DNA from 3 places in the Mesorhizobium sp. B2-1-3A genome. Region 2 is predicted to be linked to each of the others. Evidence: predicted binding sites of a transcription regulator. Region 2 holds the regulator's gene; each other region holds the start of a gene.

Region 1 (9,898 bases), on a different contig from region 2:
GTCGGCCTTCTCGGCATCATCCCGCTCCACCGCTCGGGCATCGAGATAATCGCGGCCGCCGCCAGCCCCCTCCCCGCACCCGATGACCTCCCCGGCGACGAAGAGCGCGCTGCGCTCCGAGAGCCCATCCTCCGCCTGCTCCTGCCGGACACAGGAAGCCAGCATCGCTAAGTGAGCGTCTATCCAAGCAAGGGACAGTAGAAGCACCGGATCGGTCGACGACGAAGCATCATCAGAAAGGCTGGCATGCACGCCGGTCAATGGAGATTGCATCTCCCGTCCAAGCGTGACGGAAGGCAAAGTCATGGTATTGTCGGAATCAGCCATGATCCGAGCTCCACACAGCTTGGCTTTGGTCAGGTCGGGCAAGGTGTTGCTGCACCCTGCTCGGCCGCTCACCGCAGCATAGCCGACCTTGGAGATCATCCATCCCCGGCCGCATGCACCGGTAACAGTGGTGATGTAGATGAACGCAGACAAAAAATCAAGCCCTATGGCATCAAATGATACTTTTGGTATAGATGAACTCACAAGTGGACAAGTGCGAGCCGCACGCGCTCTGCTTCAATGGGATCAGAAAACGCTTGCTGAACGGTCGAAGGTTTCCGTAGCTACAATCAAACGACTTGAGCCTTTGGCCGGTCCGATAAAGGCAAACAAAGTGACTATCGACGCATTGCGGCGCGCATTCGAATCTGCAGGCATACGGTTTCTTCCAGAGAATGGTGGCGGCGCTGGCGTCCGGCTCGCCAAACGTTCTGATCAATCATAGGCGAGCTTTCGCAGTCACCCGCAGGAGACGCCTCGCCCGGTACCGGGCGAGGCGTCTGGCGATTCACTCGCCGTTGCGGCGGCTGGGGCGGGACCAGATGAGACTGTGGCCCTCGCCTTCCTCATCGGCGAAGAGGTTGGCGTAGATCGGAGCGGTAAAGCTCGGATCGTCGAGCTTGAGCCCGAGATAGTCGCGGCCCTCGGTGGAGCGCTTGGACCAGGCGGCGCCGATTTCGGCCTTGCCGACCACCACGCGGTGGCTTGGAGCGTTCTCGCCGCTGGCCCGGGCGTCGGGGACGATGCGCACGCCTTTGGCCTGGACGCTGAGGGTGACGATCTCGCCGGTGAACTCGTTTGCGGTGGTCTTCTTGAAAGTGCCGATGGTAGCCATTTTCAGTCTCCGTCTTCTTCGTTTCCGAGCCCGCACCATGCGATCTCGATGGCGAGCGAGAGGCCGTAGGCGACCGCCGCCGCATCGCTCGCGACCGCAGCGAAGCGAAGGATGGCGCAGACGCGCGTTTCTTGATTCCGCGAGGAATGGGCTTGCAGGGGAAGAAACGCGCGACGCGCCATTGCGGCATAGGCGGTCGAGGCTTCAGCCGTCCTTCGGCCAGATCAGCCCGTTCGAGAGGTCGTTGGTGCGCTCCGCGAATTGAAGAACGGAGGCGACGGCAGCACTGGCTATCCAGAGACTTGAAGCGCATTAGTAGACGAGATGTCCGGCGTTCACCTCCTGGCGTGACCCGAATGAAAGCTTCCGCCCACCCGGTGGCAGCAGTGCGCGGCGGAGTACTCCGAATGTCTCATTTGGGGCCGAGAACGGACGGTCGGCTTTTGGGCCTTGTCGGCGAAAGCCGACCTTCGGTCACGATCGAATGAGGCTTCAAACAACCCTTTTGGAATGGACCTGCTGTCATTCGTTTTGATTTGACGGGCTTCGGTTATGCTGGTCGGAAGATGAGCATCACATGCGGGGGAGTTCGCAATCGCGGTCGTCGGCTACGTTGTGGCTGTGAACTTTCTGGCATACGCCGCCATGGTGATCGACAGGCTAGCGCCGAGAACAGGTCGCAACGCATTCCCGAGTCGACGCTTCTGCACCTCGCCTTCATCGGGTGTAGCATCGGACTTTGATCACTCAGCAAACGATCCGGCACAAGACGCGCAAGGAGCCGTTCCGCTCCAGGCTCGTTGGCATCCTCCTGCTCCAAGTCTTCGCGACAATCGCGCATATACTGGGATTGTTCGTTACGGGATCGCAATTCCTCACATTCTGAGATGAATTCGGACCGACTGCCGACCGTCGCTACAAAGGTGGACGACGCGAAAGCGGATATACGGCGACCTGATGCCAAAGTGTCCGTATGTTGCGCCCAACATCCGTACCGCCGCTAGATTGTGACAGAGATAGCGGCCAAAAGTCCTAACCAGCTACCTTGCAGTCATTATTCCAGCGGGCTCGCATCGCAATTTTCAACATGTCTTCATCAGCCATGCCGGTCTGGAAAAGCCTAATGAGTTCCCCAGCGATTTCGTGCGCATGGGAGGTGTCGGGAAGCACATGAAATTCAGCACACAAGCAGTCAAAAACAGCTTTTAGTGTGTCGAGGTCGTTGGGATAAAATGCTTCGCAGTAAGAGCGCACGTGTCGGTTATGCATCAGACGCCTCCAAAGAGGGGAGAGTGCGATAGTCACTCCCAACCAGCGATGCCCAAACAGGGTCGCGGGCTTCATCGTTATGGCAGCGTCGCTACAGGCCGTCATTAAACTATGATGTACCCGGATTCGTTCATGAGCATTTGGCGCTACGAAGGCAGAACGCGGATAGACGCTTGATTGCAGTGATCCGATCCAGCTGCTCGAGCGTAATCGTCCATCATGCGTAAGAAGATGGGGCGATAAACCAATATCGCCACGCCGCACAAGAGAGACTGACGCGAGTGAGACCTGATCCCATCATCGTTCTGTTCCGCAACGACCTACGAATTTCGGACAATCGGGCACTTTCGTCCGCAGTCGAGGCGGGCAGACCCCTCGTAACGCTTTTCATTTTTGACGAAGGCCTGCAAGATACGCGCCCGGCAGGGGCAGCCAGCCGGTGGTGGCTTCATCACTCGCTCTTGGCGCTTTCAAATGCGCTCGAAAAGCTCGGCGCGAACCTGGTGCTGCGCCAAGGTTCGACACCTGAGATTGTCGCTGAGACAGTCAGGGCTACTGGCGCTGACGCTGTGTTCTGGAACCGGCGCTATTCTCCGCCAGACATCGCCGCGGACACGATTTTGAAGTCGACATTGCGCGCAAATGGATTGAAGGCAGAAAGCTTTGACGGATTTCTTCTGCATGAGCCGTCGCAGCTTTCAACGCGGTCCGGTGACTTCTACAAAGTGTTCACACCCTTCTACAACCGGCTTTCGGAAATAGATCCGAGAGATCCGGTTGATATGCCGTCACAGATCACGGCGTGGAAGGGAACCTTGCGTTCAGAGAATCTTGATGACTTCAATCTCCTGCCAAAAGAGCCAAACTGGTCTTCTGGCCTTGCGGAACGCTGGCACCCTGGCGAAGCGGGCGCAAAAGACAGGCTGCAACTATTTCTCGAGGATCGTCTGGACAGTTATGCTGATGACCGCAACGTTCCAGGTGTTGAAGGCACTTCCGGTCTGTCACCACATCTCGCACACGGCGAGATTTCGCCATTTCAGATCATGGCGGCGTTGCGGCATCGGCGCGCTAAGGGCGCAGAGACCTTCCGCAAGGAAATAAGCTGGCGCGAGTTTTCCTACCATCTGCTTTTCAATAGGCCAAAACTGCACCTTGAAAATTTCCGCCCCGAGTTCGACTCACTTAATTGGCGAAGCGCGCCATCGGCTCTTAAGGCCTGGCAGCGTGGCCGAACAGGCTATCCGATCGTGGATGCGGGAATGCGGGAACTCTGGCAGACTGGATGGATGCACAATCGAGTGCGCATGATCACCGCGTCCTTCCTGATCAAGGACCTTCTCGTCGACTGGCGCGATGGCGAAGAGTGGTTCTGGGGCACGCTGGTCGACGCCGATCCCGCGAACAATGCAGCCAGCTGGCAGTGGGTAGCTGGCTCGGGTGCTGACGCTGCTCCGTATTTCCGTATCTTCAACCCGATCCTTCAAGGCGAAAAGTTCGATCCTGAGGGCGCCTATGTCAGGCGCTACGTGCCGGAATTGACCCGCCTGCCGAACCGGTATGTGCACCGGCCGTTTGAAGCCCCTGCCTCGCTGCTTGCAGAATGCGGAGTTACCCTAGGAGAAAACTACCCCTCGCCCTTGATCGATCATGCGGCGGCAAGAGAACGCGCGTTGGAGGCCTATAAATATACTCGTGGCGGTTAGAGCGTTCCCGATTACAGCCGAAGAAGCGGCTGTATCATCCGCCCCCAGCCGCTTTGAAACTTGATATTCCCCTGTAGCGCGACGATGCAGACACACGTAGCGCCTTGGCATATCGTTGGCTTGTGTTCGAGGGTCTCGTCGGCCTCGTCGAAGTCGCCGGGGCCGTAGCGGCCGAACTGATGCTCGAATGCCCCTTCCAGCACGCATGTCCACTCATAACCTGTGTGTTTATGATGTGGCAGTTGAATCCCCGGTTCAGCTTTCAGCATGAAGACCTTGATATTCGAGACCACGGGTACGGATATCGACCGTTGCCTCACGCCCGGCCAGACCCATCGCCATTTTCCAAGCTGATAGCGATCGAGCGGTTCTTCCGGCGTCGCGATGGGCGCAGGCAAATTCGTATCGATCAATCCCAAAACCTTTTGCAGGGCATCAGGCTTCATCGCCGCCGGCGATGTCTGATCAAGAAGCACGCCCCCTATCGCCTCATACCGACGAGTCTTGCCGTTGCAGGCAGGACATAAGGAGGCGTGCACTGCAACGACAACGCTGCGCCCTTCGTCAAGCGTGCCGGAAGCGAAGGCTGCAAGCGTTTCTTCAGTCGGGTGGTGGGTAATTGGATTCATATCAAATCACCAAGTCTCTCTTTCAGCCGCTGCAAGGCCAGCCTGATCCGCGACTTGACTGTCCCGAGCGGTAGCCCCAGCAGATCCGCGATCTGCGAATGGGGAAGGCCGTCGAAGAAGTACATTCGGATAACGCGCAACTGCTCTGCCGGTAGAGACACCATTGTCGATCTAACCAACGCCTCGCGCTCTGCCGAGAGCAATTGACGCTCAGGCTCATCAAGGTCCACGCCTTCGTCTCCGGCCCATGGTGCCACGCGACCGTCGCGGCGCACCGCATCGACGCTGACGTTGCGGGCAATCGCATAGACCCACGCCGAGGCGGAAGCCCGCGACGGATCATATTGTGCGGCCTTTCGCCAAAGCCTGACCAGGGTTTCTTGCGCGAGATCGTCGGCGCGATCAGGGCTTGCGCCACGCCTAATCAACATGGCTTTCACCCGCGGCGCGTAGTGTTCGAACAACTCCACAAACGCATCCCGATCCTGTGTCGTCCCGACACGATTGATCAGCCGGGCTGGGTCGAATTCTTCCATCGCTCTCTAATAGATGCGCAAGCTTGCTCCGGCTAGCAAGGCTGAGCCGCTGTTTCTCCTTCTTCATTACGCTCCAGACGATCGTTTGGATCACTGAGGTGCGTTAGGCCTGTTTGGGATCGCAACATTTAATCCGTCGAAGTGATCCATTTCGAACCGACAGACGTATTTCCCAGAACGCGCACATGCAGATTAGCGCTCGATGACGAGCGGGCCGAAAGCGGGTCTATAGGATGAGCCAAGTCTATCACGGGTCGCCAGCAGTCAAGCTTGACAGGTCAAGTCCAATGACGCGCGATGGCATAACCAAACTGATCTTGAGAACAAGCAAACAGGACCGGGCTGCCTTCGACCTCCTTTACCGGCATACCAGCAGCAAGCTGTTCGGCGTATGTCTGCATATTCTTGGCGACCGAGCGGACGCCGAGGAAGCGCTGCAAGAGGTGTTTTTAAAGGTCTGGGCAAAGGCCGACCGCTTCGCAGTATCGGAGGTGAGCCCTATTTCATGGCTGATTGCGATTGCGCGCAACCAGGCAATAGATCGCATCCGATCGCGCCGCCCGCCGTCTCTGGAGATCGACCGGGCGCGAGATGTAGCCGATCCCTCTCCGTGGCCGGAGGCACATATCCTTGCCTGCGATTGTGTCAGGCTGGTTCATCGATGCATCGACCATCTGCCCAAAGAAAAAGCGGAAGCCGTTCGAAGTGCATATTTCGATGGCGAATCTTATGCAGTACTGGCGGCGCGATACAACGTACCGCTCAACACGATGCGAACATGGTTACGCCGAAGTCTGATAAAACTCAGGCAGGCAGTGGAAGATTGAAACTCGGTTCTTGTAACCGAACGTATCCCGCGGCTGCTGCCTCGCGGGGTCAAAGGCTTGTTCCGATGAGTACGATTCCATCCGCGCCCGGTAATCGGCGCAAAACTGCTTTGGACAGAGCTTGAAACACGGCCTCGTTTGCCGTGCGAAGCGGAACCATTGAAATCGCCATCCGTCAGGCTGTTCAAGAAATGCATGAGCGAGGCCACGCGCACCAGGATGACGCTGTCCTGCGGGGCGGGTACGCAAAATTCCGCTCACATCTCGTCGAGGGCAGGCCCGGTTCAGGTAAAACAACCCTTGGTCTCCAGTTCCTGATCCAAGGAGCGGAATTGGGTGAGACGGTGCAGTCCGCGCTTGCCGAAATCGAGCGTATCAAACCAGATCGGGTGGTGTTCGACTCGCTTTCGGAAATTCGATTGTTGTCCCAAGGGTCGTTGCGCTACCGGCGGCAGGTCTTGGCATTGAAGAGCTTCTTCCTTCTGAACAACGCCACCGTGCTTCTACTGGATGATCTTACTGCTGAACATGACGATCTCAACCTACATTCGATCAGCCACGGCGTCATCCGCATGGAGCGGCGCAATAAGCAAGCGGCGCCGCGCACGGTCGCCCATACCCCTTGACTCCCATCTTACAATGATAGAACAAATAGAGAACATGAATATATACGCTTTCACGGAGGTCAACGACCATCTTGCGGCCGGAGCCCGCCATCGACGCACTGCGCGCGCAGATCGAAAAGATCGAAGGCCGGAGCCGACGCGCCAGATCGGTGCTTCCTTTCGGGATTGCCGAGCTGGATGCTCGGCTTCCGGGCGGCGGACTGGCGCTCGGCGCGCTACATGAAATCGCGGGCGGCGGCAACGGCGCCATCGATGGCGCGGCCGCAGCCCTGTTCGCAGGCGGTGTGGCGGCGCGCACAAGAGGCAAGGTGTTGTGGTGCATCACCCGGCCCGACCTCTTCGCTCCAGCACTGGCGCAGGCCGGCCTGGGGTCGGACCGTGTCATCTATGTCGAGGCCGGCGACGACAAGACCATCCTCGCTTGCATGGAAGAAGGCATCCGGCATGGTGGGCTGGGCGCGGTCGTCGGTGAAGTTGCGCGCCTGACGATGACCGCCTCGCGGCGGCTGCAACTCGCCGCCGAGGAAGCCCACACGGTCGGCATCGCGCTGCGACGATGGCGGCGGCAGACGGAGGCGGCCGATTTCGGGCAGCCGACGGCCGCGATGACGCGCTGGCGCGTCTCTGTCCTGCCTTCGGCGCCGCTGCCCGTGCCAGGCGTCGGCCGGCACCGATGGCTGGTCGAATTGATCCGCGCCCGCGCGGGCGAAAGTGCCGATTTCGAATTGGAGGCGTGCGATGGCACGGGTCGTCTCGCTGTTCCTGCCGACCTGGCCGACCGACCGGGTGCGGCGGAAGGCCGGCGGCGCCGCGGCGCCGGCTGAGGCGCCGCTTATCCTGATCGGCCGCGACAAGAACAGGCGCGTGGTGCTTGCGGCCGACGCGGCCGCACTCGCCGCGGGCCTGCGGCCCGGCATGCCGGTAACAAAGGCGCAGGTGCTGGTGCCGGGCCTCACCATCCAGGACGCCGACCCGCAGGCGGATGCCGAAGGTCTCAATCGGCTGGCGGTCTGGATGCTTCGATTTGCGCCGATTGTGGCGCCCGATCCGCCCGACGGGATGGTCATCGACACGACAGGCGCCGACCACCTCCATGGCGGGGAAGCCGCGATGCTGGAAGGCATGGTCGGGCGGCTCGCGATGTCAGGCATTGTCGCGCGCGCGGCGATCGCCGACAGCTGGGGCGCGGCGCATGCGCTGGCCCGCTATGGTGGCCAGCCGATCCGCATCGCACCGGCCGGCGACGGCCAATCCATCCTCGAACCGCTTGCGCTCGAGGCGCTGCGGCTCGCGCCTGAGACGGCGGCCGAACTGCGACGGCTTGGCTTCCAACGCATCGGCGATCTTCTGAACCAGCCGCGCGCGCCGCTTGCCCTGCGCTTCGGTCCGGAGATCGGCCGCTGTATCGATCAGGCGCTGGGCAACGTCGCCGAGCCGATCGACCCGGTTCGCCCGCCCGATATCCTCGAAGTCCGCCGCGCCTTCGCCGAGCCGATCGGCGCGGCCGAGACAATTGCGCGCTACATCGGCAAGCTCGCCGCCCAGCTCTGCGAACTGATGGAGCGGCGCGGCCTCGGCGCGCGCCGTATCGACCTCATCTGCCAGCGCGTCGACAGCCAGGCCCAGGCCATCCGCGTCGGCATGGCAAAGCCCGTCCGCGACGCCAAGCGGCTGACGCGGCTGCTTTGCGACAAGGTCGAGACCATCGCGCCCGGTTTCGGCATCGAGACGATGATCCTGGCGGCGACATCGGTTGAGCATTTGGAGCGCAGTCAGGTGGTAAGTTCCTTAATTGAGGAAAGCGTGCCCGACGTGTCCGACCTCATTGATACGCTGATGAACCGCGTCGGCGAGCGGGCTGTCTACCGGCTTGCGCCTGTCGCCAGCGACGTGCCGGAGCGTTCGGTCGGCAAGATCGCGGCGATGGCCGCTGACACCGGCGCGGGCTGGCCCGGCCATTGGCCGCGGCCATCGCGCCTCCTGGCGCAGCCTGATCCGGTCGAGACGGTGGCGCTGCTGCCCGACCATCCGCCGGTGTCCTTCACCTGGCGTGGGGTGCGCCGGCGCGTGAAGCGCGCCGACGGTCCGGAGCGGGTCTTCGGCGAATGGTGGAAGCGCGACGCCGAGCTTGTGGCGGTGCGCGATTATTTTCGGGTCGAGGACGATGCCGGCGAGCGCTACTGGCTCTACCGCGCCGGCGACGGCGAAGATGCTGCGACGGGCTCACACCGGTGGTTCCTGCACGGGGTCTTCGGATGACCGACGTCCGCTATGCCGAATTGCAGGTCACCTCGCATTTCTCCTTCCTGCGCGGCGCGTCGTCAGCCGAGGAGCTGTTTTCGCAGGCAGCGCTTATGGGCATCGAGGCGCTGGCCGTCGTCGATCGCAACAGCCTCGCCGGCATCGTCCGCGCCCATGAGGCAGCGAGGACGACCGGCGTGCGCCTCATCGTCGGCTGCCGGCTCGACCTCACCGACGGCATGTCACTGCTGGTCTACCCGACGGACCGCGACGCCTATTCCCGGCTCTGCCGGCTGCTGTCGCTCGGCAAGGGCCGCGCCGGCAAGGCGAAATGCCGGCTCGACTGGAGCGACGTCGTTGCCTACGGCGACGGCCTCCTCGCTGTGCTCCTACCTGATCTGGCGGACGAGATCCTGGCGCTACGCCTGCGGCATCTGCGCGAGGCGTTCGGCGACCGGGCCTATATGGCGCTAACGCTCAGGCGCCGCCCCAACGACCAGCTTCGCATCCATGACCTGGCCGCCCTCGCCTTCCGGATGAATGTGCCGACCGTCGTGACCAACGACGTGCTCTTCCATGAGCCGGGCCGTCGCATCCTGCAGGACGTCGTCACCGCAATCCGGCACAACGTCACCATCGACGCGCTCGGCGAGCGCCGCGAACGGCATGCCGACCGCTATCTCAAGCCGCCTCCGGAGATGCACCGGCTCTTCGCGCGCTATCCGGAGGCGCTCGCACGCACGATCGAAATCGCCGACCGCTGCCGGTTCTCCCTCGATGAACTCGCCTACCAATATCCGGAAGAGCGCGACGACCCGTCGCTGACACCACAGCAGGCGCTCGAAAAACTGATCTGGCAGGGCGCTGCCACGCGCTACCCCGAGGGTCTGCCCGATAGCGTC
Region 2 (9,898 bases):
GCACTGGCGCGCGGCGATGATGGCCTATTGAAAGTGGTGGCGCGGGGCCTTGAGGCACGAGGAATAAAGGTCGTGGGTGCCCATGAAATCGTGCCGAACCTTGTGGCAGCCGAAGGGACCTTGACCAAGGTGGAGCCGCAGAAGCCCGACTGGCGCGACATCGAGGCGGGCTTTGCGGCGGCAAAGGCCATCGGAGCGCTGGATATCGGCCAGGCGGCGATCGCGGTGGGCGGCCGGACCATCGCGCTCGAGGGCATCGAAGGCACGGCCGGATTGCTCGACCGCGCCAGGCTGCTGCGTGGCCACGGCCGCATCGCCGGCAAGACACGCGGCGTCCTGGTCAAATGCGCCAAGCCCGGCCAGGAGCTGCGCGCTGATCTTCCGTCCATAGGACCGCAGACGATCGAAGCAGCCCACGCGGCCGGGCTTGCCGGCATTGCCGTCGAGGCGGGACGCTCGCTGATCCTCGAGGGTCCCGCAACCCTGTCGCGCGCCAACGAACTCGGTCTGTTCATCGTCGGCCTGGCCGCCGCGGAGCCGGCGCATGGCTGACAGGGTACTCAAGATCGCGATCGTCGCGGGTGAGGAATCAGGCGATCTGCTTGGAGCCGACATCGTGCGTTCTCTCCGCCAGATGACGGGCCGCGAGGTGCAACTCGTCGGCCTCGGCGGCCGGCATCTCGGCGAATTGGGCCTGGTGTCGCCCTTCGATGCCGGCGAGATCGCACTGATGGGTTTCAGTGCCGTCCTGCGTGATCTGCCGCGCCTCATCAGGCGGATCGGCCAACTGGCCAAAACCATTGCGGACGAGAAGCCGGACTGTCTGGTCACCATCGACAGCCCCGATTTTTCCTTGCGTGTCGCCAGGAAGGTGCGTGCGGCCAACCCGTCGATTCCCATCATCCACTATGTCTGTCCAAGCGTCTGGGCGTGGCGGCCGGGCAGGGCAGTGGCAATGAGGCCTTACGTCGACCATATCCTGTGCATCCTGCCGTTCGAGGTGAAGGAACTCGAGCGGCTGGGTGGCCCGCCCGGCACCTATGTCGGGCATCGCCTCACGCATGAGGCGGGCGTGCTCGCTGCCGCGAAGGCGCAGGAATTGCCGCGCGATCTTACCCAGGACCGCATCAAGACATTGCTCGTGCTGCCCGGCTCGCGGCGCGGCGAGGTGCGCCGGCTGATCGAACCATTCGGCGAGACGGTGTCGATGCTGCGCGCGCGCGGACATAGGCTGCGGCTGTTGCTGCCGACGGTTCCCCACGTCGCCGACCTCGTGAAATCCTCGGTCAACCGCTGGGATGAAAAGCCTGAGATCATCGTTGATCCCCAACGCAAATGGCAGGCTTTCGGCAAGGCCGATGCCGCGCTGATCGCATCGGGAACCGTATCGCTGGAGCTGGCGCTGTCGGGTGTGCCGATGGTCTCGTGCTACAGGCTCGATCCCATAGCACGCGCCGTTGCGCCCTATTTCGTATCCGTCTGGTCGGCGCTGCTGCCCAACCTGATTGCGGATCGTGCGCTTATTCCGGAGTTCTACAACGAGTACGTCAAGCCGAACAATCTGGCCCGGCAGATGGAGGCGCTGTTCGCCGACAGCGGCATGCGCGCCTGGCAGAAAGACGGCTTTGCCGAGATCGCGCGTCGCATGGCGACGGACAGGCCGTCGGGCGAGATCGCGGCGCAGGTGGTGATGGGGTACGTCAAGAGAGCGAGGTAGTGAGTAGTGAGTAGTGAGTAGTTAAGTGGACTATCACTATTCACTACTGACTACTCACTTCTTCCGATCACCGCTTGGCGATCGGCACGTAGTCACGCTCCGGCGCGCCGGTGTAGAGCTGACGCGGACGGCCGATCTTCTGGCGCGGATCCTCGATCATCTCCTTCCACTGCGCGATCCAGCCCACGGTGCGGGCGACCGCGAACAGCACGGTGAACATGGTGGTGGGGAAGCCCAGCGCCTTCAGCGTGATGCCGGAATAGAAGTCGACATTCGGATAGAGCTTCTTCTCGATGAAATAGGGATCAGTCAGCGCGATCTTCTCCAACTCCATCGCGATGTCGAGCAGCGGATCGTCCTTGATGCCGAGTTCGCCCAAGACTTCGTGCGCCGTCTTCTGCATGATTTTCGCACGAGGATCGTAGTTCTTGTAGACGCGGTGGCCAAAGCCCATCAGCCGGAACGGATCGTTTTTGTCCTTGGCGCGGGCGATGAACTCCGGGATGTGATCGACATGGCCGATCTCGCCCAACATGTTGAGCGCCGCTTCATTGGCGCCGCCATGGGCCGGGCCCCACAGGCAAGCGATGCCGGCGGCGATGCAGGCGAACGGGTTGGCGCCAGAAGAGCCGGCGAGGCGAACCGTCGAGGTCGAGGCATTCTGCTCGTGATCGGCGTGCAGGATGAAGATGCGCTCCATGGCGCGCGCCAGCACCGGGTTGATCTTGTACTCCTCGCACGGCACGGCAAAGCACATATGCAGGAAGTTTGCCGCGAAACCGAGATCGTTCTTCGGGTAAATGAAGGGCTGGCCGATGTGGTATTTGTAGGCCATGGCCGCGATCGTCGGCATCTTGGCGATCAGCCGCATGGAAGCGACCATGCGCTGGTACGGGTCGGAGATGTCGGTGGAGTCGTGATAGAAGGCCGACAGCGCGCCGACCACGCCGCACATGACCGCCATCGGGTGCGCATCGCGGCGGAAGCCGGTGAAGAAGCGCGACATCTGCTCATGCACCATGGTGTGGCGCGTTACGCGGTAATCGAAATCGTCCTTCTGCGCCTTGGTCGGCAGTTCGCCGTAGAGCAGGAGATAGCAGACTTCGAGGAAGTCGCCGTGTTCAGCCAACTGGTCGATCGGATAGCCGCGATGCAAGAGGATGCCGGCATCGCCGTCGATGAAGGTTATCTCGGACTCGCAGCTTGCGGTCGAGGTGAAACCGGGGTCGTAGGTGAACGCGCCGGTGGTGCTGTAGAGCGAGGCGATGTCGATGACGTCAGGCCCGACGGAGCCGCTTCGCACCTTGAATTCATGAGTCTTGCCGGCGAATTCAAGCGTTGCCGTAGCTTCTTGGTTCTTGCCGCCCACATCCAGTTTCTTCGCAGCTTCGGTCATTGCAAACTCCTTCTTGTTTCCTCATGCCGGCAAAGGCAAATTTCTGCAGAGCGACACGTCGAAATCACCGCAATGCGCGTATTCGCCACCGCATTTTAGGAGGTGCGTGCCAGATTGGGCCAAGGCCTAATGTTGCACTGCGAAACGCGCCTTTCAATGCCAATCTTCTTGGGCCAGTTTGCTCCTAATCGATTTGATCCGCTATGCGCGCCAGGCTCTCCTCGCGTCCAAGCACGGCAAGCACGTCGAACACACCCGGCGAGGTACTTTTGCCAGTCAGCGCGGCCCGCAGGGGCTGGGCCACGGCGCCAAGCTTATGGCCACCGGCCAGCGCATAATCGCGGATCGCTGCCTCCGCCGCGGCAGCCGTCCAGTCGTCCGAAACCGCGTTCAAAGCTTCGTGAGCGCCGCGCAGGATCTTGCGCGCATCGTCATTGAGCAAGAGCGCCGCCTTGTCGTCGATCGGCAGCGGGCGCGTGGCGAACAGGAAGGCCGCGCCATCGACAAGCTCGACCAGCGTCTTGGCGCGCTCCTTCAGCCCCGGAAGGGCTGCCAGCAGCTGCGCCTTGTTCGTGTCGTCAAGGCGCGCGGCCATCGCCGGGCCGCCCTCGAGATAGGGCAGCGTGGCGATGAAGATGTCGAACAGTTCGGCATCGGCCATGCGGCGCATATGCGCGCCATTGATCGCTTCGAGCTTGGCGAAATCGAAGCGGGCCGCGCCCTTGTTGACGTCGCCGATATCGAACCAGGAGATCATGTCCTTGATCGACATGATCTCGTCGTCGCCGTGGCTCCAACCCAGGCGCGCCAGGTAGTTGAGCAGCGCCTCCGGCAGGTAGCCCATGGCGCGATAAGCCTCGACGCCGAGCGCGCCGTGACGCTTCGAGAGCTTGGCTCCGTCGGCGCCATGGATCAGCGGGATATGCGACATCGATGGCACGTCCCAACCCATGGCATTGTAGATCACAGTCTGGCGGGCGGCATTGGTCAGGTGGTCGTCGCCACGGATGATGTGCGTGACGCCCATGTCGTGGTCGTCGACGACGACGGCATGCATGTAGGTCGGGTTGCCGTCCGAACGCAGGATGATGAAGTCGTCGAGATCCTTGTTGGGGAAGCGCACCTCGCCCTGGACGCGGTCGTGGACGACCGTCTCGCCCTCGGTCGGCGCCTTGATGCGGATGGCGCCCTTGACGCCGGCTGGCGCCTCGGACGGATCGCGATCGCGCCACTGGCCATTGTAGCGTGGCGGCAGACCCTTGGCGCGAGCCGCTTCGCGCATTGCCTCCAGTTCGGCAGGCGTCTCGTAGCTGTAATAAGCCTTGCCCAGGCGCACGAGCTCCTCCGCGACTTCGCGGTGGCGCGGGGCGCGATCGAATTGCGAAACCGCATCGCCGTCCCAGCCAAGACCGAGCCAGGTGAGTCCGTCCAGGATGGCGGCCGTTGCCGCATCGGTGGAACGCTCGCGATCGGTGTCCTCGATGCGCAACAGCATCGTGCCGGCGGTATGTTTGGCATAGAGCCAGTTGAACAGCGCCGTGCGCGCGCCTCCGATATGCAGGTAACCGGTGGGCGAGGGGGCAAAACGGGTGACGACCTTGTCGGACATGAAACTCTCGGAAACCATCTGAAGCGGGGCGCGGCGGCGCGGACTTTCGCGCGTTGCGCGTTCATGTAGCATAGGGCGTCAGGGGTGCAAGGGGCAGACCCGATGGCTGGACGTGGCCGGGGCTCGGATCAGGGCGAGGACGCTGTTGTTGGCGTCAGCGAGCGGTCCCTGTTTGCGATCCCGCCGCCGGCCTCGCTGCCGCCATCACCTCTCGTTCCTGGCTCCGGCAGCCGACCTTTGCCAGCGGGTGCCCCAGCACCAATTCCGCCCGCCACTGGCAGGATTGCGCGTATCGGGCGGCAAATCGGCCAGGCTTCCTTGCCTCGCCTGCGCCACAGTGTGACGACAGCAGCGGAACTGGAACTTGACCGAGGCGTCGCCTTCCTGCTGGTGCCGGTCTGCCTGGCCGCTGGTGCGATCGGCTATTATTCGCTGGCGGCGGAGCCTGATTTTGCAAAGCCTGTCGCGATCGTCGCACTGATGGCGATCTGTGCGCTTGTCTCGCGCTCCTGGCCGAAAACCCATCTGGCTTTCATGGCGGCATTGTTGTGCGCGCTGGGCCTGCTTGCCGCCAAGGTCGAGACCTGGCGGGCGGACACCCGGATGCTGGGTTCGGAAATCTCGACGCAAGTGACCGGCCGCGTCGTCTCGCTCGACCGCATGGAGACCGGTCGCATCCGATTGACCATAGACGTGACGTCGACGGCGCGGCCAAAACTGCGTTACGCGCCGGAAAGGGTCCGGCTCTCGGCGCGCAAGATACCTGACGACATGACCGCCGGCTCGCTGATATCGGGCTATGCCAAACTGCTGCCGCCGACCGGCCCGGTGCGGCCGGACAGCTACGATTTTTCCTTCGACAGCTACTTTGCCGGCATCGGCGGCAGCGGCTTCTTTCTCGGCAATCCAAGAATCGTCTCCGCCGACGACGATGAGATGCCGCTGTCGGCCCGCCTGTTTTCAGGGATAGAAAATGCTCGCGAAGCCATCGCCGACCATATCAGGAGCGTTGTTGGCGGTGCCGAAGGTGAGATCGCGGCAGCGCTGATCGTTGGCGTGCGCGCCGGCATTCCCAATGAAATCAACGAAGCGATGCGGCGCACCGGCATCTATCACATCATCTCCATTTCGGGACTGCATATGGCGCTGGTCGCCGGCACCATCATGGGTCTGCTGCGCGGTGCCTTCGCGCTGTTCCCGGATTTCTCCGCGTGCCGGCCGGTGAAGAAATATGCGGCCGCCGCGGCACTGTTCTCGATCGCCGCCTACCTCATCATCTCAGGCGTCGTCGTTGCAGCCGAGCGCAGTTTCATCATGCTGGCGGTGATGCTGATTGCCGTATTGTTCGATCGCGCGGCGCTGACCATGCGCAACCTGGCGATCTCGGCGATCGCCGTCATCGTGGTGTCGCCGCATGAGGTGGTCGGCCCGAGTTTCCAGATGTCGTTCGCCGCAACGGCCGCGCTGGTCGGCGCCTATGCCGGCTGGGCGGATCACCGTGCGGGAAAGGCAAGACCGCCACCGCCAAAGCGGTCCCTGCCGGGGTTCCTGACGCGAAGATTCCTGCTGGCGACGGGCGGGTTGGCGATGACCTCCATCATTGCCGGCTGCGCCACGGCGCTATTTGCCATCTGGCATTTCCAGCGTGTGTCACCGCTCAGCCTGTTCGCCAATCTCGCCGTCATGCCTATCGTGTCACTGATTGTCATGCCTTTCGCTGTTCTCAGTTCTCTTGCGATGCCCTTTGGTGCCGATAGTCCCTTTCTCTACGTGATGGGCAAGGGCCTGACCGTGATGATCGCCATATCGGCGTGGATATCGGAACGCTCCCCCGTCGATGCGATCGGGCTGATTTCACAACACTCCGTGCTGCTGGTGACGATTGCCCTGGTCATCGCGACGATGGCGACGACATGGCTGCGGCTCGCGGCAGTGCCATTCGCGCTCGCCGGCCTGTTGACTGTGTCTGATACGCGCGTGCCGGATGTGCTGATCTCCGAAGATGCGCGGCTGGTCGCGGTGCCGATCGGCGGTGGCGAACTCGCGGTCAGCCGAGCTCGTCCGAACGAATTCACCGTCGACAATTGGAAACGCGCGCTGGTGTCCGAAACCATTGTCACACCGGAGATGTTCAACAAGGCGGACGGGCAATTCGACATTGCCGATGCCGTCAATCTGCCGCCAGGGGCGCCGTTCTACTGCACGGAAGGCATCTGTCTCGCCCGGCATCCGTCTGGCGCGATCATCGCGCATGTCGAAGACCGCAAGGCTACCTGGAAGGCCTGCGGCTTCGCCGACCTGATCGTTGTCAATGACGCGACGGGCTACGATGCCTGCCACAACCCGCTGGTCCTCGTCATCACCAAGCGGCAACTTGCACGCAAGGGCAGTGCCGCCGTCTTCTTCGACCGCCAATCGGCGACCGGTCCGCCAACCGTCAGCTTCGCCGTGGACGGGCCGTATCGGCCCTGGCACGAGCAACGAAAGTTTTCGCGTGAGGCGAGGGGGCTGCCGCCCTATCAAAAAGCCGAAATGCCGGCTGCTCCTGCTCAGTAGCGCCTGATCAGCCCGACCAGCTTGCCTTGCACCTTGACCCTGTCCGGCCCGAAAATGCGCGTCTCGTAGGCCGGGTTGGCGGCTTCAAGGGCAATCGAGGCGCCCTTGCGGCGGAACCGTTTCAAGGTCGCTTCCTCCTCGTCGACCAGCGCCACGACGATCTCGCCCGGGCTCGCCGTATCGGCGTTGCGGATAATGACCGTGTCGCCATCGAAGATGCCGGCCTCGATCATCGAGTCGCCCTTGACCTCCAGCGCATAGTGCTCGCCACCCATGATCATGTCCGGCGGCACCGAGATCGAATGCGTCTGATGCTGGATCGCATCGATCGGCACACCGGCGGCGATACGGCCCATCACCGGGATCGACACGGCGGAGACCGCGTCGTCGTCATTGCCGGCAGAGGGCAAGCGCGACGGCGCCGGCTTGATCTGGCGGCCGAGGCCACCCTGACCGAGACTGCCCTGAATGACACTCGGCGAGAATTTCTTTGCGGCGTTGAGGCCGGGCGCGATCGAATCCGGTAGCCGCAGCACTTCCAATGCCCGCGCCCGGTTGGGCAGCCGCCTGATAAAGCCGCGTTCCTCCAGTGCCGTGATCAGGCGATGGATCCCTGACTTGGAGGCGAGATCGAGCGCTTCCTTCATCTCGTCAAAGGAGGGCGGGATACCGCTTTCCTTTAGCCGTTCATGGATGAACATCAGAAGTTCATGTTGCTTGCGCGTCAGCATGGCGCCCCCCAGGCATTGAACGAAGGGTGTGAATCGGAATCGAAAAACAAACCCAGAACAAACACTATCTGTTCCAGTTGTGTTCCGCAACTGTTTAAAGTTTAGTGAATTTGTTAAGGCATCTGAAATTATCCGCTGCCGGCGGTGGGCAGCAATCGACCACCTCCGCGCCAAGGCGAGCATTGAAATCATTTTGGTTAATGGCCTGTGGTCCACCCTCTTGTCCCGCTTGGCATCAGCGTTTGAAGCGCGTTCACAGGGCGGATTGCATGGGCCAATCGATCCATTTCGACCGGAACGAAACGAAATCAAAACGCCAACAATCGCTGGCTATCCGGGGATAGAACGCGTTCAGGCTTCCGGCATCGCTCCGCCCAGAATCTGCGCATAGGCGCCGGCATCGATATTGCCGCCGGAGATAACGCAGACGACGTTGCCGGTTGCCCGCTCGCTGCGGAGAGCGGCGGCGAGCGAGGCGGCACCCGCGCCTTCGGCCACGATCTTTGCCTTCGAGAACAACAGGCGCATCGCTTCCGTGACCTGGTCGAGACTGACGGCAATGGCGCCGTCGATAGACTGGCTTGCCAATGGCCATAGGCCGGGCACCAGCGATGGGCCGCCTATGCTCTTGATGAAGGAGGGGCGCGTCTCGATCTCGACAATGCGTCCGGCCGCCAACGCCGCCGTGACCGGAGCCGCATTCTCATCCTCGACGGCGAAGACCTTGGCCTGGCTCCGCATCGCCTTGACCGCACTGGCGACACCGGTTGTCATGCTCCCTCCGCCATAAGGTGTCAGGACGCAATCGACCTCGGGCAGATCTTCGGCGATCTCGAGGCCAATGGTCGCGTTGCCGGCAAGCACCGCCTGGTCGGTGACCGGGTTCACCAGGAATTCCGCGCCCTCCGGCCGCTCCGTTCCGATGATGTAGCGCCACCATGTCTCGTGCGAGACGAAGCGCACGTCGCCACCAAGGCCGCGGACCCCGTCGATCTTGGTCTGGGGTGCATCGGCATACATGTAGGCGGCCATCGGAACGCCAAGCGCCCGTGCCGCCCAGGCCATTCCGTAGGCCATGTTGCCGGAACTGATGGTCGCAACGCCATGCCTGAGTTCATCGGCATCGCGGCAGAGCAAGGCATTGAGCGCCGGCCTGATCTTGAAGGCGCCAATGGGCGACAATGTCTCGAGCTTGAGGAATATCCGCTGATCGGCACGACCGAGATCGAGGCGCAGCAGCGGCGTGCGCGGCAACCAGGCGGCCAGCCTGTCACGGGCCGCGACCATCTCATAGAGAGCCGGACGTCGCGGAAGCGCTGAAGTCATCCCGAAATTGCCTTCAGGCTGCCGGCGCGTGCGGTGTAGTTGTTCGCGCCGCCGTCCTCGCTGTGAACGTAGACATGCAGCGTGTAGCCGATATGCGCCGTCATCAGCGCCTTTGCCCGCTCGACATCGCGATCGAGGGCCGCTTCCATGATCGCGGTGTGATGCTCGATCGCGATCGCCTCGCGCAGGGCGTCCATTGCCTCGCCATAGCCATCCTTGAGGCCGGCGGCCGCCCGCAATGTCGGCGCCAGGCCGAGAAAACGATGATGCCGCCGCAACTGATCGGCGATTGTCGAACGGAAGCGCAACAGCCAGTTGGACGTCGCAGCACTCAGCAGTGCCGCGTGAAAGGCCTCGTGGCTCTCGTCCCATTGGTCGACGGCCGCATCCGAGGGGTCGTCGACCGCGGTCTTGCAGCGGGAGAGCCGGTAGTGGGCGGTGACAACCGCGTCCTCCCATTCCCTGCCGCCTTTCTCGATCGATTCCAGGAACAGCGGCATCTCCACAACCATCCTTGCGCGAGCCAGGTCCTCGAGCTCGGCCCGCGACACCGGAGCCACGGC
Region 3 (9,898 bases), on a different contig from region 2:
CGAGGCATAGACGAGCAGAGCGAAGGAGGCGGCGTGGCTTTCAGGAAAGCCGTATTCGCCAAAGCCTTCGATCTGCTTGAAGCAGCGCTCGGCGAAGTCTCGTTTGTAGCCTTTCTTGACCATCCCTTCGATCATTAGCGTTTCATAGTTCCCGATCGTGCCATTGCGTTTAAAGGTGGCCATCGCGCGCCTTAGCTTATCTGCCTCGCCGGGAGAGAAGCCCCCGGCATCAATGGCGATCTTCATTGCTTGCTCTTGAAACAGCGGCACACCGAGCGTCCGCTTGAGAATGGCTTCAAGCTCCTTGCTCGGATACTCAACCTTCTCTTTCCCTTGCCGTCGGCGGAGGTAGGGGTGAACCATATCGCCCTGGATCGGGCCGGGCCGAACGATCGCCACTTCGATGACCAGATCATAGAATGTGCGGGGCCTGAGACGCGGCAGCATGGACATCTGGGCGCGCGATTCGATCTGGAAAACCCCAAGCGTGTCGGCACGGCAGATCATATCGTAGACGCGGCCATCCTTTTGCGGAATCGTCGCTAGGGTCAGGCGCCGGCCATATTTGTCTCTCACACCGTAGTGAGTTTCCAGCAGATCAAAGGCGCGCCTCAGGCAAGACAGCATCCCTAGCGCGAGCACATCGACTTTGAGGATGCCGACATTGTCGAGGTCATCCTTGTCCCATTCGACCATCTTGCGCTCGTCCATCGCCGTCTTGACGATGGGGACGATCTCGTCAAGCCGATCCTTGGTGATGACGAAGCCGCCGACATGCTGGGACAGATGACGAGGAAAGCCCATAATATCGTTGGAGCGCTCGATCACCAGTCTCGCCAGTGGATCGGCACGGTTGATGCCGCCGGCGTGAGCCTCCTTCTCGCCAAGCTCAGAGGTTGACCAGCCCCAGATCGTGCTCGACAATGCGCTTCTGACATCCTCGGAGAGGCCCATCGCCTTCGCCACTTCGCGTAGTGCCGAGCGACCGCGATAGCTGATGACAGCAGCAGCAAGTGCCGTGCGCTTGGCACTGTATTTGTTGTAAATATACTGGATGACGACATCGCGCTTTTCATGCTCGAAATCGACATCAATGTCTGGGGGCTCGTCACGTTCCGTTGAAACAAAACGCTCAAAAAGAACGTCCAGAAGGCTGGGATCAACTTCCGTAATCTCAAGGCAAAAACAAATGACGGAGTTTGCGGCGGAGCCGCGTCCCTGACACAGAACACCCTCCGAGCGCGCGAACCGAACGATGTCGCGAACGGTAAGGAAATAACGGGCATATTTCTTCAGGCCAACAATTGTGAGTTCATGCCGGATGAGACCTTCCACTTTGTCAGGGATGCCCTCGGGGTAACGTTTCCTGGCGCCATCCCAAGTCAATCTTTCCAGTTCGGTCTGAGGGTCGACGCCTGCCTCGGTGGTCTCTTCCGGGTAGTTGTGCTTCAGCTCTTCCAGAGAGAACTCTAGACTCTCCCCGAAACGCAGCGTCTCGGCCAGCGCTTGCGGGTGCCTGCGGAACAGGCGCGCCATCTCCAACGGCGGCTTCAGGTGACGCTCGGCGTTGGCGGTGAGTTCGAGGCCGACCTCGGCGACGGGCGTATTGAGGCGGATCGCGGTCAGCACGTCCTGCAATGGGCGCCGTTCGGCCGTGTGGTAGAGGACATCGTTGGTCGCCATCAGCGGGATGCCGGCACTCTCGGCCATCGCCGCCGCCTGCTCGATCCGGAAACGGTCATTGCCCGCATAGTCGGGCGAGACGCCAAGCCGCAGGGCTTTGCCGAAACGATCCTTGAGCTGGCGAAGCAGGGCAAGAGTGCCTTGCGCCTCCGCCACCAGATCGGGCAGGATCGCCAGCGACATCAGGTCCCCCCATTCCAGGAGATCGCTGCGCTGGAGAAGCGTGGCGCCCTTTTCGGTTTCGTCGCGCAGATTGGCCTGGGTGAGCATGCGGCACAGATGCCCCCAGCCCGCACGGTTCCGGGGATAGGCGAGAATGTCCGGCGTGCCGTCGCCGAAAACCAGCCGGCAGCCGGGATGATAGAAGAGTTTTTCGACCTTGGCCTGCTGCCAGGCGCGCACCACGCCGGCAACCGTGTTGCGGTCGGCAAGGCCGATCGCGGAGAAACCCAGGAGCTTGGCCGCGACCACCAGCTCCTCCGGCTTGGAGGCGCCGCGCAGGAAGGAGAAATTCGACTGGATGCCGAACTCGGCATAGGGGATGACGGTCAGCGCGTTCATGCGAAGACCCCGTGCATGAACCAGCGCGGCGGCACCTGCGGGTTGCCATAAAGGCCTTGCCGGTAGAGCCAGAAGCGGCGGCCGTCGGCATCCTCGATGCGGAAATAGTCCCGGGTGGATGTCGCCGGATCGCTTGACGCCTCACGCCACCATTCGGCGGCGATGCGTTCCGGACCCTCGACCCGGGTGACGCGGTAGAGCGCGCGCCGCCAGCGGAAGTGCAGCGGCGGCCCCTCCGGCATTTCGGTGGCAGGCACCTCGATGAGTTCGGGCGCGCGGAACAGCCGGATCGGCCGCTCCGGCGGGAAGATGGTTTTGGGCGCCTGCATCCTGTCCGGCTTCTTCGGCGGCGTGGTCCGGCGCGGCGCCTCGGTGAAGGGGATGATGGCGACGGCGCGTTCCGGCAGATGGCTTTCCACGGCGACCGGCTGCAGGACCGCGCCTTCGCCGAGCCGGGCGCGGATGCGGTCGGCGAACAGCGCGATATCGGCGCCGTCATCGGCCACGTCGCCCGTCAGGTCGGCCTGCGCCATGTCGAAAGCGGCGACGGCCAGTACGGAAAGCCGCACCAGGTCGAAGCCATAGCCGGCATCGATACTCTGCTCGAGTGCCGCCAGCCTTTCATGGAACAGCTTCTGGATCAGCCGGGGATCGCGCATCGGCCGCGAGGTGCCGAGCGCAATGCGGCTGACCGCGCCGTCGACGCGGAAGAGCAGCAGCGCCAGCGTCCGGGCGCCCTCGCCACGGCGCTCGAGATCGGTCTTCAAGGTCGTCGCCAGCAGGCCGACCAGCCGCTCGATGTCCTCGGTCAGCGTGACGGGCTCGGCGAGATGGCGCTCGACAGAAAGCGGCGCGACGGGAAGGCGGGGCGAGACCGCCTCGTCGAGACGGCCAAGCGCCTGGTCGAGGCGCAGCAGCAGGGTGGCGCCGAAGCGGCGGGCGAGCGGCGCGCGCGGTGCCGCCATGACGGCGCCCGCCGTGCGCAGGCCGACGCTCTCCAGGCTGGCTCGGGTTTCCGGCGCTATGCGCAATGCTGCGAGCGGCAAGGGTGCCAGCAGTGCTTCCTCCTCGCCGCCGGCGACGATGCGGTCGCCGCAAAAGCGTGCCGCCGCCCAGGCCGCTCCCGGCGTCGGGGCAAGGCCGGCGCGGACATCGAACCCCTGATGGAAGAAGCGCGACAGGATGTCGTCGAGCATGGCGCGTTCGCCGCCGAACAGATGGGTGCAGCCGGTGACATCGAGGAACAGGCCGTCCGTCCCATCCAGCGCCACCAGCGGGGTGTAGCGGTCGCACCAGTCGGCAAGGCCTTCGAGCAGGCGGCGGTCGGCTTCCGGATCGGCCTCGACGATGTCGATCGACGGATGCATGGCGCGCGCATCGGCAATGCCCATGTCGCGCTTCAGGTGCAGTGCCTCAGCCCGCTCGTCGAGGGCCGAAATGCGCTGCGCGTTCCCCTGGCGGTGGCTGATCACGAGCGGTGGGTGAGATGGCGTCGGGTGATCCGACGGCCGGGAACGCCAGGACCGCCCCAGACGCTGCCGCAGGATCCTTTCGGCCGCGAGGTAGGGAAACCACAGGGACAGGATTCTTTGGCCGGCCTGCCCGTCTTTCCTCGCTTCGTCTTTCTTCGCCCCATCTCTCGTCGAATGCGCGTTCATCGGGGTTCCACTCCAGTGTGAATTGTCCGGGCAGGGCCGTGCGGCTCTTGCCGATGGTGATGGTGAAGGCGGGGCGGCCGATCGAACCGGCGAGCGGCCCGGTGATCGTGGCGCGCGGCACGGCAGGCGCCGATGCGACAATGAGGCGGACTGGCGCCGCGGTCGGTTCGGGCTCGGCCGCCTGCCGCAGCAGGAACACCGGCCGGCCGGCACTTGCCGCCCTTGCATGCAGCCGGCGCGTCGCGGTCAGGTCCAGCCGCTGCGGGTTGCCGCGAATCTCCAGGATGACGGCGGCGAGCGCCGTCATCCGGGCGGCCTCCTCGGCTACCCACAGCGCATCGACGAGCCTGGGCGCCTCGGAAAACAGCAATTGCCCGGGCTCGATGCCGAACGCGGCATGCAGCCCCCTGGCATAGGGAAAGCCGGCCTCGCCAAAGATCTCCGATGTACCGATCCACAGCACCGGCAGTCCGTGTGCCTGCTTCAGGATCAGGCTGGTGAGCGACAGAGCGAAGCCGGCAACGGCTCCGGCATCGCGGGTTTGCCCGCCATGGATTTCGCTCAAGGCGGCTTTCGGCAGGCCGCCGCTCAGGGCGGCATCGAGGCGTTCGACGCCGGTGGGCAGGAAGGCATCCGGCAGGGCCGCGGCAAGGCCGCGCCGGACGATCGTGAGATCGGCATTGGACGTGACATCGGCGCTGACGCCAGCATCAAGCGGCGCGCCAGCCGGCACCTGCAGGCGCTCGGGCAGCGTTCCCTCGATTTTCGCGATCTGGCGGCGCAGGGCAAAAACAGTCTCCCGCGCCACGGCGCTCATCGCCATGACGGTCAGCTTCCACTCACAATTGTTCCTGTTATGTTCTTATAGATTCCAGAGGGCGGTTGAAGAGTCAAGCAGAGTCACAAGGAATTTATTCCTCATGCCGTGCGCCTCAGCCCTGTTATTTGCCTCGACCGGTGCGAAAGCCTATATGCCGGGATCAAAGGATAAAGCATGGCCCGCATCTACAAAACCCGAACCTGGCATGGCGAACTTGCGCCCTCGATGGAGGAGCTGGAGTTCCTCGCGCTGGAGGCCTATGCCCATTTGCCGGAGGAGTTTCGCAAGCTGACCGGCGAGATCGTCATCCAGATCGCCGAGTTCCCGACCGACGAAATCATGGACGACCTGTCGCTGGAAACGCCGTTCGACCTGCTCGGCCTGTTCGAGGGACGCGGCATCGCCGAGCGCTGGAACCCGCAGACCGGCGAAGGCCCGAACCGCATCACGCTCTACCGCCGCGCCATGCTCGACTACTGGGCCGAAAACGAGGAAACGCTGGGTGACATCGTCACCCATGTGCTGATCCACGAGATCGGCCACCATTTCGGCCTGTCGGACGATGATATGGAGCGGATCGAGGAAGCGGCTGAATAGGCTCGAACCTTCATCACCCTAGGGTCTGCGCCGCGTCGCTTCGCTCCTTGCTTCGCCCTAGGACGACGAAGAGAGGAAGCCCCTACCAGTCGCTGAGCTTGGTGTCCGGCCCGTATTCCTGGCCATCGACATCCTTCACCACGGCCTGGCCGCAGCGCATGGTCTTGGCTTTCTTGTCATAGGCATAGGTCGGCGAGCCGAACAGGTGCCAGCCCTTGTTCAGCGCCGCCGTCACCTTGTGGCAGAAGCTGGCGTCGTCCGGGCCGGTCAGAAAGCGGTAGAGTTTCATTTTCTCAAGTCCTGTCGTGAATGAACTTGGCCGCGATCATGCGCCGATGGCGGCGGCCTTCGCCAGCAGTTTTTCGGCCTGCGCCAGATGCAGCCGCTCGACCATTCTGCCATTCAGCGCGATCACGCCCTTGCCGCTGTTTTCGGCGAGGGCAAACGCGTCCTTCACCAGGCGCGCCTCGGTCAGCGCTGCCGGCGACGGCGCGAAGGCGCGGTTCGCCGCGTCGATCTGGGCCGGATGGATGAGGGTCTTGCCGTCGAAGCCCATGGCCGCCGCTTCCGCGCACTCGCGGGCAAAGGCGTCGAGGTCGCGAAAATCGTTGGCTACGCCGTCGAGCATGTCGAGACCGCCGGCGCGCGCGGCCAGCACCATCTGCATCAGCCACGGCACGAGATAGCGCCGGTCCGGCGTCGCCAGCACGCCGGTGTCCTTGGCCAGGTCATTCGTTCCGGCAACGAAACAATTGAGCCGTGAGGCCGGATCGCGGCCAAGCTCGGCGATCGCGCCGATGTTGAGCATGGCCTTGGGCGTCTCGATCATCGCCCACAGCTTCACGCTGTCGGGGGCAAAATTGTCATCCAGCACGTCGCCGACCTCAAGGATGTCGCGCGGTGTGGCGACCTTGGACAACAGGATGCCGTCGGGCTCGAATTTTGCCGCGGCCAGCAGGTCGTCGGCGCCCCATTCGCTGGCCAGCGCGTTGACGCGCACCACCATCTCGCAGCGGCGGCCAGAGGCGACCGGGCGATTGGCGAAAATGCCAGCCAGCTTTTCACGGGCGGCGACCTTGTCGGCCGGGGCGACGGCATCCTCGAGGTCGATGATGACGGCATCACAGGCAAGCTGCGCGATCTTGGCCAATGCCTTGTCGCTGGAGGCCGGGACATAGAGCACCGAGCGGCGCGGGCGGTAGGGTTCGGTCATATCCGATCTATGCCGTCTGTGGATGGTCGAGGCAAGCGTCCGACCGGTGCCTGACACGAGCCAATCGCCGAAGTTGGCACAGGCCCTGCACGAAAACTGCACAGGCCTGCGGAAAAGCTCCTCGGATCCGCCCTGCCGTCTCCCTGCCGGCCTGCGAGACAGGCGGCATGCAAAAGCGAGCAAAACCCCGTTGGTCCCTGCCCTACCGGCTGCGCAGCGAAGGCTGGTGGCTGGTCGAACCGCCGCGCGCCAATCCCGCGGCGATCCTCATTCCCTTTGTCCGCAAGAGCTTGCCGGCCATGCGGTCGCCCGCGATCAGGAAGGTCCGCTCATGACATCGTTCTTCACAGCGGCACCAAACTATTGCAGCCGCTTCGGCGTTGCCGTGCTGCTGGTCGTGCTGGCGGATTTTCTGTTTTATGGCCAGCCCGCCGGCATCGCGGTTTTCCTGTTCGCCCTCCTGATCGCCGCGGCGATCGTGGCCGTGCACCCCGCGGCCTTCAGCGACGGCAGGGTCTGGCTCAAGCCCGCCGCCTTGCTTGTCGCGTTGCTGCCGCTCGCCGAAAACGTCAGCGCGCTGTCGGTCGCGATCGCACTGTCGGCCCTGGTCGTGTTCGCGCTTTCGCTGAGCGGCCGCCTGCGACACCGCATCGCCCGCATTGCCGGCCAGATCGCACTGTTCTGGCTGGCGGCGCCGTTCCGGTTCGCCAATGATTTCATCCGCTGGCGCAAGACCGCGCGCCGGTTCGGCGGCCGCCGCATCCGGCTGGCGGCGATCGCGGTCTGGGTGATGCCGCTGACGCTGGGCGCCGTCTTCCTGGCGCTGTTCGGCGCCGCCAATCCGGTCATCGACCACTGGCTGTCGCTGATCGACCTGATGAAGCTGCTCGATCTCATCCAGCTGGCGCGTATTGCCTTCTGGCTGTTCGTGCTCGCCGGCGTCTGGGCCTTTCTGCGGCCACGCCTGCCGCGATTCCGGCAGCGCCTCCCTCGGCCGAACCATCCCCCTGCCGATGCCCAGCCGGCGGCCGTCCCGGACAGGCATGTCGTCGAGGATATAGTGTTCGGCAAGGCAGCCATCCTGCGCGCGCTTGTCGTCTTCAACATCCTGTTCGCGCTGCAGACCGGGCTCGACGCCACCTACCTGTGGGGTGGGGCAGCCCTTCCCGACGGGTTGAGCTACGCCGCCTATGCGCATCGCGGCGCCTATCCCCTGATCGTCACGGCGCTGCTTGCCGCCGGTTTCGTCCTTGCGGCGCTCAGGCCCGGAAGCGAAACCTCGGCGGATCCGCTCATCCGCCGGCTGGTCTATGCCTGGGTGGCGCAGAACATCATGCTGGTCATCTCGTCGATCCTGCGGCTCGACCTCTATGTCGGCATCTACGCGCTGACCTACTGGCGCATCGCCGCCTTCGTCTGGATGGTACTGGTGGCGGCGGGCCTTGCGCTTATCATCGCCCGCATCGCGCTTGGAAAATCCAATGAATGGCTCCTGTCCGCCAATCTTCTGACGTTATCGGCGATGTTTTATGCCTGTTGTTTCATCAACTTCGCCGCCACGATCGCCAACTACAATGTCGACCATTCCTTCGAAATGACCGGCCAGGGCATTCCCCTCGACGCCTGGTATCTGCGCTCGCTCGGTCCGGGCGCGTTTCCGGCGCTCGATCGCTTCTTCGATCATCAAAGCAGGACGGCTGAAGCCGGCGCCACACTCGAACTGGCGAGACTGCGTGCCATCGATGAAGGCTGGTACCGAACCGTCCAGGAAAACTGGCGGGCCTGGAGCTTTCGCGACTGGCGCCTGCTTCGATATCTCGACACCAGGGGGTCGTTCGTGGTTCCTGATGCCACCAAACCGTACGGGACGGGCCGCTGATCCATGCCGCATCACATCCTCGTCGCCGACGATGATCCGCATATCCGCGAAGTGATCTGCTTCGCGCTGGAAAAGGCCGGCATGAAGACTTCAGCCGTTTCCGATGGCGCCGCCGCCTTGCAGGCGGTCGAACGGCATCCGCCCGACCTCATCGTGCTCGACATCGGCATGCCCGAGATGGACGGGCTGGAGGTCTGCCGGCGGCTCAGGCAGCGATCCGACGTGCCGGTGCTGTTCCTGTCCGCGCGCGACGAAGAGATCGACCGCATCCTCGGTCTCGAAATGGGCGGCGACGACTATGTGACGAAGCCGTTCAGCCCGCGCGAGCTCGTCGCCCGTGTCAACGTCATCCTGCGCCGCGCGCGCCCGGCGGCGCCGGAACCGATCGACGACAGGCAGTTCGCGCACGGCAAGCTCGCTTTGGCGCCGGCGAGCCACGCCGCCAGCTTCGACGGCCAGCCGCTTGCCCTGACGGGGATCGAGTTCTCGATCCTGAGAGGGTTTCTGGCGCGGCCGACGCATGTGCTCGACCGCGACGCGGTGATGGCAAACGCCTATGCCGGCAAGGTCCATGTCGCCGACCGTACAGTCGACAGCCATATCCGCAACATCCGCGCCAAGCTGGCGGCGGTGGGTTGCCTCGACGCCATCGAGACCGTGCATGGCGTCGGCTTCCGGCTCGGCCGATGCGGCTGACGAGCAAGTGGATCGGCCGCAAATGGCGGCCACGGCTTGCCACGGTCGTCGTCGCCATCCTGATCCTGGTGATGGCGCTGCCGCTGGTCGGCCTGTTCTTCTTCCGCCTCTACGAGAACCAGCTGATCCGCCAGACCGAGGCGGAACTGATCGCGCAAGGCGCGGCGATTGCCGCCATCTATGCGCAAGAGGTGCGTGACGCCGGCATTGTGCTGGACAAGCTTGGCGCGCCGATGCCGCGGCCGGACGGAAGTGCCGGCCGAGGCGCCAGCCCCGACGGGCCCTACCGGCCGATCGAGCCGCGCCTCGATCTCGCCTCCGACACCGTGCTGCCGACCCGGCCGGCGGCGATATCAGCCACCGCCGATCCCGCCTTCGCCGCGATCGGTGCGCGCCTGTCCGGCATTCTCGACGCCACGCAGAAAACCACGCTGGCCGGCTTCCGGCTGCTTGACGCCAGGGGCGTCGTCATTGCCGGGCGCGAGGAGGTCGGGCAGTCGCTGGCCGAGGTCCAGGAGGTGCGCGACGCACTTGCCGGCCACTATGCCAGCGCGCTCCGGCTGCGCATCCCCGACCAACCTGCGCCGCCTCTCTATTCGGTCAGTCGCGGCACCAGGGTGCGTGTCTTCGTCGCCATGCCGGTGGCCGTCGACGGCAAGGTTGCCGGCGTGGTTTACGTGTCACGGACGCCCAACAACATCGTCAAACATCTCTATGGCGAACGCGGCAAGGTGACCTTGGCGGCGATCGCCATTCTGGGCGGCACGCTACTCATCGGCCTCGTCTTCCTG

Evidence for each region. Region 2 encodes LexA, which represses DNA repair genes until DNA is damaged. Its sites were predicted from a motif close to TGTTCNNNNTGTGTTCNG; they were not measured.
Region 1: a site for LexA is predicted at 6,773-6,790, ahead of FJ977_RS23430 (damage-inducible protein). Genes of this name have one in related genera too.
Region 3: a site for LexA is predicted at 4,749-4,766, ahead of FJ977_RS32035 (metallopeptidase family protein). Genes of this name have one in related genera too.

What each region holds. Positions count from the first base shown of each region.
Region 1 covers NZ_VFWK01000005.1:633,982-643,879, forward strand. The annotation lists gene FJ977_RS36390 (hypothetical protein) at 1-480, opposite strand, end outside; gene FJ977_RS23390 (helix-turn-helix transcriptional regulator) at 467-772, shown strand; gene FJ977_RS23395 (DUF736 domain-containing protein) at 836-1,162, opposite strand; gene FJ977_RS23400 (hypothetical protein) at 2,195-2,431, opposite strand; gene FJ977_RS23405 (deoxyribodipyrimidine photo-lyase) at 2,713-4,137, shown strand; gene FJ977_RS23410 (ChrR family anti-sigma-E factor) at 4,149-4,766, opposite strand; gene FJ977_RS23415 (sigma-70 family RNA polymerase sigma factor) at 4,763-5,302, opposite strand; gene FJ977_RS23420 (sigma-70 family RNA polymerase sigma factor) at 5,590-6,129, shown strand; partial or broken gene FJ977_RS23425 (ATPase domain-containing protein) at 6,321-6,710, shown strand; gene FJ977_RS23430 (damage-inducible protein) at 6,827-7,579, shown strand; gene FJ977_RS23435 (DUF6504 family protein) at 7,494-9,014, shown strand; gene FJ977_RS23440 (error-prone DNA polymerase) at 9,011-9,898, shown strand, end outside.
Region 2 covers NZ_VFWK01000004.1:512,629-522,526, forward strand. The annotation lists gene FJ977_RS18190 (LpxI family protein) at 1-552, shown strand, start outside; gene lpxB (lipid-A-disaccharide synthase) at 545-1,717, shown strand; gene gltA (citrate synthase) at 1,785-3,113, opposite strand; gene gltX (glutamate--tRNA ligase) at 3,298-4,722, opposite strand; gene FJ977_RS18210 (ComEC/Rec2 family competence protein) at 4,825-7,278, shown strand; gene lexA (transcriptional repressor LexA) at 7,272-8,009, opposite strand; gene FJ977_RS18220 (pyridoxal-phosphate dependent enzyme) at 8,361-9,335, opposite strand; gene FJ977_RS18225 (GntR family transcriptional regulator) at 9,332-9,898, opposite strand, start outside.
Region 3 covers NZ_VFWK01000009.1:225,642-235,539, reverse strand. The annotation lists gene FJ977_RS32050 (error-prone DNA polymerase) at 1-2,244, opposite strand, end outside; gene FJ977_RS32045 (DUF6504 family protein) at 2,241-3,716, opposite strand; gene FJ977_RS32040 (hypothetical protein) at 3,658-4,725, opposite strand; gene FJ977_RS32035 (metallopeptidase family protein) at 4,897-5,319, shown strand; gene FJ977_RS32030 (DUF1737 domain-containing protein) at 5,402-5,608, opposite strand; gene FJ977_RS32025 (CoA ester lyase) at 5,645-6,532, opposite strand; gene FJ977_RS36005 (hypothetical protein) at 6,700-6,867, shown strand; gene FJ977_RS32020 (DUF4173 domain-containing protein) at 6,864-8,411, shown strand; gene FJ977_RS32015 (response regulator transcription factor) at 8,415-9,107, shown strand; gene FJ977_RS32010 (ATP-binding protein) at 9,098-9,898, shown strand, end outside.